Regions from separate parts of the Exiguobacterium sp. LL15 genome, predicted to be linked through region 2. Evidence: riboswitches for the same ligand, from Rfam matches in the RefSeq annotation. Region 2 holds a riboswitch; each other region holds the start of a gene.
The links. Region 2 has a riboswitch for S-adenosylmethionine ahead of NOM72_RS02215 (methionine ABC transporter ATP-binding protein). Riboswitches for the same ligand answer to the same signal wherever they lie in the genome.
Positions count from the first base shown of each region.

Region 1: it holds a riboswitch for S-adenosylmethionine, as region 2 does, so the genes downstream of both, NOM72_RS00380 (alpha/beta hydrolase) here and NOM72_RS02215 (methionine ABC transporter ATP-binding protein) in region 2, are expected to answer to the same signal.
Region 3: it holds a riboswitch for S-adenosylmethionine, as region 2 does, so the genes downstream of both, mtnK (S-methyl-5-thioribose kinase) here and NOM72_RS02215 (methionine ABC transporter ATP-binding protein) in region 2, are expected to answer to the same signal.

Region 1 covers NZ_JANFNX010000001.1:65,416-68,693, forward strand. Annotated here, with positions in the region: gene NOM72_RS00375 (thymidine kinase) at 70-684, shown strand; gene NOM72_RS00380 (alpha/beta hydrolase) at 766-1,524, opposite strand; SAM riboswitch class I at 1,592-1,693, opposite strand; SAM riboswitch class I at 1,943-2,046, shown strand; gene NOM72_RS00385 (methionine ABC transporter ATP-binding protein) at 2,133-3,161, shown strand; gene NOM72_RS00390 (methionine ABC transporter permease) at 3,151-3,278, shown strand, end outside.
Region 2 covers NZ_JANFNX010000001.1:458,480-461,757, forward strand. Annotated here, with positions in the region: gene NOM72_RS02210 (bifunctional cystathionine gamma-lyase/homocysteine desulfhydrase) at 1-1,056, shown strand, start outside; SAM riboswitch class I at 1,114-1,218, shown strand; gene NOM72_RS02215 (methionine ABC transporter ATP-binding protein) at 1,297-2,319, shown strand; gene NOM72_RS02220 (methionine ABC transporter permease) at 2,316-2,981, shown strand; gene NOM72_RS02225 (MetQ/NlpA family ABC transporter substrate-binding protein) at 3,014-3,278, shown strand, end outside.
Region 3 covers NZ_JANFNX010000002.1:301,328-304,605, reverse strand. Annotated here, with positions in the region: gene mtnA (S-methyl-5-thioribose-1-phosphate isomerase) at 1-718, opposite strand, end outside; gene mtnK (S-methyl-5-thioribose kinase) at 715-1,881, opposite strand; SAM riboswitch class I at 1,960-2,063, opposite strand; SAM riboswitch class I at 2,269-2,370, shown strand; gene NOM72_RS12905 (2,3-diketo-5-methylthiopentyl-1-phosphate enolase) at 2,441-3,278, shown strand, end outside.

The DNA of each region.
Region 1 (3,278 bases), 390 kb from region 2:
TTTTTCTCGATACCGTTTCGGGCTATACTCGTTAAAGTGACTATTTTTAGAGGACGGTGTCGGACGATGATGCATGTAATAAATCAGTACGGCTGGATCGAAGTAATTTGTGGCAGTATGTTTTCCGGGAAATCGGAAGAGTTGATTCGTCGTGTCAGACGGGCGCAGTACGGCAAACTGCCCGTGCAAGTATTCAAGCCGGCAATCGACGACCGGTACCATGAAGAGCATGTTGTCTCTCACGTTGGCAACTCTGTCGTAGCGATTCCGATGGCGACGAGTCGTGATCTTTATGCGGCAGTAGCAGAAGAAACACAAATCGTCGGGATCGATGAAGTTCAATTCTTTGATGATGAGATCGTACAAGTCATCGAAGCACTCGCACAAGACGGAAAACGCGTCATTTGTGCAGGCCTTGATCAAGATTTCCGGGCAGAGCCATTTGGGAAAATGCCTGAATTACTGGCGCGCGCAGAATTCGTGACGAAACTACAAGCCATCTGTCTTTCGTGTGGGGATCCGGCTTCCCGGACACAACGTTTGATTGATGGGAAACCAGCCAACTATGATGATCCGATCATCCTAGTCGGAGCGTCGGAATCGTATGAGCCACGTTGCCGTCATTGCCATGAGGTACCTGGAAAACCGAAGCCGCTCCAATCGGTGCAGCACCAAGAAAATTAAAAAAAGACGTACCGATGATGGTCGTCCTTTGATGTAGCAGCTATTTGCTTCCATATGGAAACGAATAGCTGTTTTTTTGATTCAGCCTGTTTCTTGCGAAAACTGACACGATTGTTCGATAAAGCGAATCGTCTCACGAACAATCAAATCCTGATCATGATCGAGTGTCGCAACGTGATACGAGTTCAGTAAACAGTAGCTTCGTTTATCATTTGTTCCGATGTGCTGGTGCAGATAATCCGAGCTCGAAGGTGGAACGACGTGATCGGTCGCTGAGTAAAGAATCAATGTCGGTAGAAGGATCGATCCAAGGCGTCCTTTTGTTTCATCCATTAGGCGAACAAGTTCGAACGCACAACGGCTCGGAACAAGATCATAGATGATTTCAAAGGCTGCTCGCTTAATGTCCGGTGCGCCTTCCGGTAAATACTCTGGACCGTCCTCGAACGAAAGTGATTCATAGGATGGAACGGAGAGTGCGGCATTGATCGTAATGATGCCGGCAAACGGAATCCCGTCAGCGGCGAGCGACAGCGCAAGCGTCGCACCCATCGATTGACCGATGACGAAGACTTGATCGCATGTTTCTTGTAAACGTTCATAGCCGTCTTGCAGGCTTTGCTTCCAACATCGAGCAGTCGATTGTTCGAACTCGCGGACGTTCGTTCCATGTCCACGTAAGCGCGGGGCATAGACGGTAAAACCTTCAGCAGCGAATGCCTCACCGACGTCCCGGACACTTTGCGGAGTGGCGTTAAAACCATGACAGATTAGAATGCCGATCGATCCACCTTGAAAATAAAACGCTTCAGCACCAGTCAATACAGGATAGTTCATCATTACTATTTTTCCTCCATTCATGAAAAAAACTCGTCGACGTCACTGCTTGGACGCCCACGAGTTTTTCACCGTATCATCCAAAGCCGCGCTTTGCTGGTCGGAGCACCTTACAAATTGCAGGTTGCCGTGAAGTCATAGAGCCAGGTCTCTCGTTCACTCTTGATAAATATCATATTGGAATTGTCGGAATAATCATTGAAACGATGGTAGCACGACCAAAAATGACTTGTCAAATCTTTCTTGACGAATCGTGATCCGTTCATTAAGCTAATTCATAACTTGTAAATCCATCGATATGCGCCAAATGGATTATTTTTGCAAAGTTGGTTGACTTTTAAAGTTTCGACCCGTAATGTAAAAATTAGTTTTACGACATAAGCAACAACGCAACAACACACATACGAATTTCATACCGCAATACTTATCCAGAGAGGTGGAGGGACTGGCCCTACGAAACCTCGGCAACAGACTCATTATGAGCACTGTGCCAATTCCATCAGACAGATGTCTGAGAGATGAGTGGAGTGGATTCTGCCACTGTGCGGATCCAGGTCTCTTCTTGTTTCTCAAGAAGGGACCTTTTTTGTTGAATGAAGGGGGAAAACGGAATGATTGCATTTCATCAAGTCAAAAAAACGTACGTCACGAAAGATCAGACGATTGCAGCGCTCGACGGTGTCGACCTGACAATCGAGAAAGGCGAAATCTTTGGTGTCATCGGCTTTAGCGGTGCCGGGAAAAGTTCACTGCTCCGCTGTGTCAATCTGTTAGAACGACCGACGTCAGGAACGGTGACGGTCGATGGGGAAGATTTAACGCAACTGTCTCCGAAAAAATTACGCCAAGCAAAACAACGGATTGGAATGATCTTTCAGCACTTCAATCTATTGAATGCGAACACGGTCTTTACGAACGTTGCAAAACCACTCGTTCTCGCAGGCGTCAAGAAAGATGAGATTCGCCGTCGGGTGACGGAGTTGCTCGAATTCGTCGATCTCGCGGACAAGGCGGATCATTATCCAGATCAATTGTCGGGTGGGCAGAAACAGCGCGTTGGTATCGCCCGGGCACTCGCGACGCAACCTTCCGTCCTTTTATGTGACGAAGCGACGTCAGCACTTGATCCCCAGACGACACATCATATTCTTCAGTTATTAAAACGGATCAATGCAGAGTACGGGATCACGATTCTTTTGATTACCCACGAGATGGGCGTCATCCGGGAGATTTGCGATCGTGTAGCCGTCATCGAAGCTGGGAAGCTAATCGAGTCAGGAACGGTCTTTGATGTCTTTTCAAATCCGCAGACCGAGACGGCACGGAACTTTGTACGGTCCGTCATGCATGACGAGATTCCAGCGTCGATTCGTCAGTTGATCGAGTCGCGAAATGCGCATCCAATCTATAAGATTCACTTCCTTGGACATCACACCGGACAACCACTCTTGTCGCAAGTCGCAAAACGCTTCGACGTCGATGTCAATATCCTGCACGGTAGCATCACGGAGTTGCAGGAGACGCCGTTCGGCACATTACTCGTTGAACTGATCGGTGAGACGACAGAAGTGAAACGTGCCTTACACTACATCGATCAGGCACAGGTAACCGTTGAGGAGGTGCTCGCTGATGCTAGTTAACTACAGTGATATTTGGACAGCATTTTTGCAGACGATGACGATGGTATCCGTCTCACTCTTATTCTCGACCTTGATCGGCTTACCACTCGGTATCCTGCTTGTCGTCACGCGAAAAGG
Region 2 (3,278 bases):
CAACTTAAGGACGGATACGAATACTCACGGACAGCGAACCCGACACGGACGAGCATCGAACGATTGATTGCGGATCTTGAAGGCGGCGCACGTGGTTTTGCGTTCGGTTCTGGGATGGCAGCGATCCATGCCGTCTTCCACTTGCTTGAGTCTGGCGACCACATCGTCATGACGGATGACGTCTACGGTGGTACGTTCCGCTTGATGCAACGCGTCTTACCGAAGTTCAACATCCAAGTGACATTCGTCGATACGACGGACCTTGCGGCAACGGAAGCAGCGATCCAAGACAACACGAAAATCGTCTACGTCGAAACACCGACGAACCCGTTGTTGAAAGTAACGGACATTGAAGCAATCGCAACGATCGCCAAACGTCACGATCTTAAACTTGTCGTCGACAACACGTTCGCGACACCTTATCATCAACAACCACTCGCACTTGGTGCAGACATCGTCTTGCACAGTGCGACGAAATACATCGGCGGACATTCGGACGTCGTCGCTGGACTTGTCGTCGTCAAAGATGATGCGCTCGGCGAAGAGCTGCACTTCATCCAAAACTCGACAGGCGGCGTGCTTGGACCGCAAGACAGCTTCTTGCTCGTCCGTGGTCTTCGTACACTCGGTATCCGAATGGATGCGATCGAAGAGACAGCACATGATCTCGTTGCGTTCCTACAAGCGCAAGACATCGTCTCGAACATCTTCTACCCAGGACTTGCATCGCATCCTGGTCACGACATCCAAGCGAAACAAGCGACTGGATTTGGTGGGATGATCAGCTTTGATGTCGGTTCAGCAGCGAACGCAGAAAAACTCGTCGAGGCGACACACTTCTTCACACTCGCTGAGAGTCTTGGTGCCGTCGAGAGTCTGATTTCGGTGCCGGCACGGATGACGCACGCGTCGATCCCAGCAGAACGTCGGGCAGAACTCGGCATCACGGACGGTCTCGTTCGGATTTCAGTTGGACTTGAGGATGCGGAAGATTTGAAAGAAGACTTAACACGTGCTTTCACGTTCCTCGAAAAAGTTTCTGAAAAAACTGTTTGACAACAAAAATAACCCCTGCTAATATTCAGAATATATTCTACAAACTTAATACCGAAACTCTTATCGAGAGTGGTGGAGGGACTGGCCCGATGAAACCCGGCAACCGCGGATCTAATCCGAAGTGGTGCTAATTCCAGCAGACAAAAGTCTGGGAGATGAGAGCAAATGGTTTTGTGTACTGAAAAGTGCGCGCGTTTGCTCTAAAACGCGCGCACTTTTTTTATTTTAGGAGGGACAGTTGTGATTCGTTTACAAGACGTAGGAAAGATTTATCGCTCAAAGCGCGGAGCGGTCGAAGCCGTTGCGAATGTCGATCTGACAATCGAGCGCGGTGAAATTTTTGGAATAATCGGTTATTCCGGAGCAGGGAAATCCACCCTGATCCGATTACTGAATATGCTCGAAGCACCAACGAGTGGTTCGATCCAAATCGATGGTGTTGAAATGACATCACTAAAACCTAAGGAATTACGAGGCGTCCGCAAGAATGTCTCGATGGTCTTCCAACACTTCAACTTACTATGGTCACGGACGGTTGAAGAGAACATCATGTTCCCACTCGAGCTCGGTGGCTTCCCGAAAGCACACCGCAAGGAACGGGTCGCGGAACTGATCCAACTCGTTGGTTTGGACGGACGCGAAAAAGCTTATCCGTCACAATTATCCGGTGGTCAAAAACAACGTGTCGGTATCGCTCGGGCACTGGCATCGAACCCAGACGTTCTCTTATGTGACGAGGCAACAAGTGCACTCGATCCGAAGACGACGGACTCAATCCTTGAGTTACTCGTCGACATCAATGAAAAACTGAAACTGACGATCGTCTTGATCACACACGAGATGCACGTCATTCAAAAAATCTGTCACCGGGTCGCCGTCATGGAAGCCGGTAAAATCGTCGAGCAAGGACCGGTCGCAGAAGTCTTCCGTCATCCGAAGCAAGCGATGACGAAGGAATTCGTCAAACAATTGACGTCGCCGTCGGAGAACGAGTTAACGTTCGCGAAACTACGCGAACGGTACCCAACCGGAAAAATCGTTCAGTTGACGTTTGTCGGATCGACAGCAGAAAGCCCGATCCTCGCGGAAGTCATGAAGGATTCGCCGGTCCTGTTCAATATCATCGGCGGAAACGTCGGTCAATCACAGGAAGGGGCACTCGGTACACTGTTCATTCAGTTGATCGGGGAAACAGAAGCAACACAAGCGGTCATCACGAAGCTTCAAGCCAGTGATGTTGAAGTGGAGGTGGATCACCGATGATTTCATTCTTTGACAATCTAGATTGGGACATGGTGTGGGAAGCTACAGGCAGTACCGTCTATATGACGGCAATCGCTGGTGTCTCGACATTCGTCCTCGGTTTGATCATTGGTTTACTATTGTATGCGACAAACGAAGAGTTATTGTTCAAGAATCGGGCGTTCTATTCAGTGTTGAGCTTGGTCGTCAACGTCTTCCGTTCGATTCCGTTCATCATCTTACTGATCTTATTGATTCCATTTACGACAGCAATCGTCGGTTCGTTCCTCGGACCAACGGCAGCATTACCGGCACTGATTTTCGGTGCTGCACCATTTTACGGTCGGATGGTTGAACTCGCGTTACGCGAAGTCGATAAAGGTGTCATCGAGGCAGCCGAATCGATGGGCGCGACGAAGTTCCAGATCATCTATAAAGTCTTAATCCCGGAAGCATTGCCTGCCATCGTTTCGGGAATCACGGTTACGCTCGTTTCACTTGTCGGTTATACGGCAATGGCCGGAGTAGTCGGCGGAGGTGGACTTGGGGACATGGCCTTCATCGAAGGATTCCAGCGTTCTCAAAACGATGTCATCGTCATTGCAACACTCTTAATCTTAGCGATCGTCTTCGTCATCCAAATCATTGGTGACTTGCTGATCCGCGCAATCGATAAACGTTAATTCGAAACTTAATCATATTGGAGGAATCATTCATGAAAACTTGGAAAAAATTCGTAGGTACTGCTGCTGTATCCGTCTTAGCTATTAGCCTTGCTGCATGTGGCGAAAAATCATCAGGATCAGGTAGCGACGACAAAACACTCGTCGTTGGTGCTTCGAACGTACCGCACGCTGAGATTCTTGAGCACGTCAAAAAAGAATACGAAGCAAAAGGTTACAAGCTTGAAATCAAGAAGTTCCAAGATTACGTACTTCCGAACAAAGCGCTCGCTTCAAAAGAAATCGATGCGAACTACT
Region 3 (3,278 bases), on a different contig from region 2:
GTGTAATGCGGTCGGCACCGACGATGATCGCATCGATCTGTTTTTCTTTCAGCGTATGGGCGACCATGTTGTCCGTAATTAACGTGACATCGATGCCGGCACGTTGCAGTTCCCATGTCGTCAATCGTGCTCCCTGCAGTAACGGTCGCGTCTCACTCGCAAAAACGGATAATTCGATGCCGCGTTCTTTTGCGATGTAGAACGGCGCAAGTGCCGTTCCATAAGCAGCGGTCGCAATCGATCCAGCATTACAAATCGTTAGGATCCGGTCGCCTGACTGGAACAATTCCAGTGCATGAATCCCGATTTGACGTGACGTCTGCGCATCCTGGTCGTATAAGGCGACCGTCCGTTTTTCCAACCGTTCGCGAATCTCTTCTACCGACGTCCCGTCTTGAATGATTGGATTCAATTGATCGAGGACATTTCGCAAGTTGACGGCCGTCGGTCGTGTCGCGAGTAACATCGCCGATGTCTCAAGCAAGGCTTGCTTGTAGACCGGAAGCGCCGCTTCAAACCGGTATGCTTCTTGAACGAGCACGAATCCCCCAAATAAACTGATCGCAGGCGCGCCCCGGACACGTAGTTGTTTAATCGCCTCAACCGCTTGCGCGAGATCCGTAATGACTTCATAGTGCTCTTCTTGCGGTAGACGTGTCTGATCGAGAATCGTCAAGACACGATCTTCGTAACGGATACTTTGAACGAATGTAGTCATCGGCTGAGTTCCTCCGTTACGTCAAAGTTTCGTAAATCATCGAATGTCCGGCATTCTGTACGGCGTTTGATTAACGCCGCTCCTAGACGAAGAGCGTGACGTTTCCGCTCTAAGCGTTCCGTCGTTGAATCGATTGATTCTAAATCAGCGACCGGTGCAAGACCAATCGTCCGCCGAATCAATTCGCAACCGGCAAAGCCAAGGGCATCCTGCAAGATCGTGCTCAGTACATCATCGACGAGTCCTGATGCCTGGAACGGTTCGACGGCTTCCCGTTCCCATAATGCACGGAACGTCGAAGCGAACGTCAGCCAGAACGTATCGATATCCTTGATTCGGGCGTCACGTCGTGTAGGGTAATCCGGATATGCCGCGAAGAATAAGTGGGCGATGAACTGTCCGACATCGAATCCAAATGGACCATAAAAGGCGAATTCTGGATCGATGACTTTCGTTTCCGTCGCTGAGGCGAAGATGCTTCCTGTATGTAGATCGCCGTGCAGCAATGCATCTCCTTTCGTGATGAAGAGCGCTTCGAGTTTTGCGACTTCGCGTTTCAACTCATCGTCTGCCCATAGACGTGCCACTTCTTCTTCGAGTCCGGCTTCAATCTCGTTCGTCTCCGCATCATGGAACGGATCCGTGAAGATTAATTTTTCCGTGATGTCGCACAAGTCTGGATTGTAGTACGTTCGGGCGACACGTTTCTTTTCAACCGGACCAAGCGCAAAGTCCGATGTATGGAATAACGTCCGAGCGAGATAAGAACCAATATGTTCCGCAAGCAACGGATACTGTTCACCTGCGAGTAAACCGCTTCGAACGATCGTCAGATGTGAAAGATCTTCCATGACCGTATACGCCTCTTCGTGACTGGCATGAAAGACACGCGGTACGAACGGCACGGCATGCCGTGCAAATTCACGGAGTGCGGATTGCTCGATCCACGCCCGTTCGAGTGATAACGGCCAGCTCTCACCGACGATTTTTGCGTACGGGAGTGCTTGTTTTAGAATCAATCGATGTTCACCTTCTCGAATTCGGAAAACGAGGTTAAGATTCCCATCGCCAATCTCTTCTGCTTCGACGGCTCCGTCGCCAATCAGTCCTAATGTTCGAACACGATCAATCGCGTCCTGTTCTGTGAATGCTTTGTATGTCATATCAGTTTCCCCCTATGTGATACACGAAAAAGCGCCTCTTTTCGTCATCGAAAAGAGGCGCAGGAAAGTCACTGCGTCCTCTTATCTCTCAGACGAAACGTCTGTTGGATGTAGCACCGTGCCCAGTGGTCGGTTGCTGCGGCGTCATCGGGCCAATTCCCTCTGCCAACTCGCGATAAGAGTCGTATGTAGTTGTCGTGTGTGATATTGATTTGAATCTTACGCAATCGACTTCCTCGCTGTCAAATCGAAATCAAGCAGAAACGGACATCATTTTTAAGTCATCTATAGAAAGAGTATTTCCAAAAAAATAAATTTTCTAAAAATAGTTTGACAAGTCACGATTCTCATGTAAAAATTGCAATTAGATTTCACAATTTCATCCAATTCTTATCAAGAGCAGACGGAGGGACAAGCCCTACGATGTCGCAGCAACCGACCTTTTGGCACGGTGCTAATTCTTGCAGCTACTAAGCTGACAGATAAGAGTCCACGTTCGAATCATTCATGGTCTCTTGTCGCTGACGAGAGACCATTTTTTTGTTGAAGGAGGAAAGACATGGCTTATATCACTGCTACTTATCAATTGACTGCCCGTGATCGACTCGAGCAACGCGCTGAACAACTCGCGCTTGGTCTGACAGTCGGTTCTTGGACAGAACTGAATCATCTCGAACAACAACAACTCGCCTCGTTCAAAGGGGAAGTCGTACATACCGAAGAGCGCGATGGCAAAGGATATATCACGATTCGTTATCCGGAACATAACGTGTCGCGCGACTTTTCTGCGATTCTGACGACCGTCTTCGGGAAACTCTCACTCGACGGTGAAATCAAATTAACGGAATTGCTACTACCCGATACATTTACGTCGGACTTTCCAGGTGCGAAATTCGGGATCGAAGGGGTCCGTTCCTTGATCGGTGTCGAAGATCGCCCATTGTTAATGAGCATCTTCAAAGGAGTCATCGGACGCGATTTATCGTTCCTTCGTGATCAACTCGAAGGACAACTCGCTGGTGGGATTGATCTCGTCAAAGACGATGAGATCCTATACGACAATCCGTTGACACCGACGATTGACCGGGCACGAATTGGACGTGAGGTCATCGATGCTCACTTCCACCGGACTGGTAAACGTGCGTTATATGCGATCACACTCAGCGGTCCCGTCTTTACGCTCAAGGATCAAGCCAAGCGATTGATTGACGCTGGAGCGACTGCTTTCTTGCTGAATACCTTCACATACGGACTCGACGTCTTACGCGAACTGGCAAGTGATCCGGAAATCAACGTTCCGATCTTCAATCATCCGGCATATAGCGGTGCGTTGATCGCTAGCCCGAATCACGGAGTCGCAGCCCCTGTCTTACTCGGCACATTACCGCGTGCTGCTG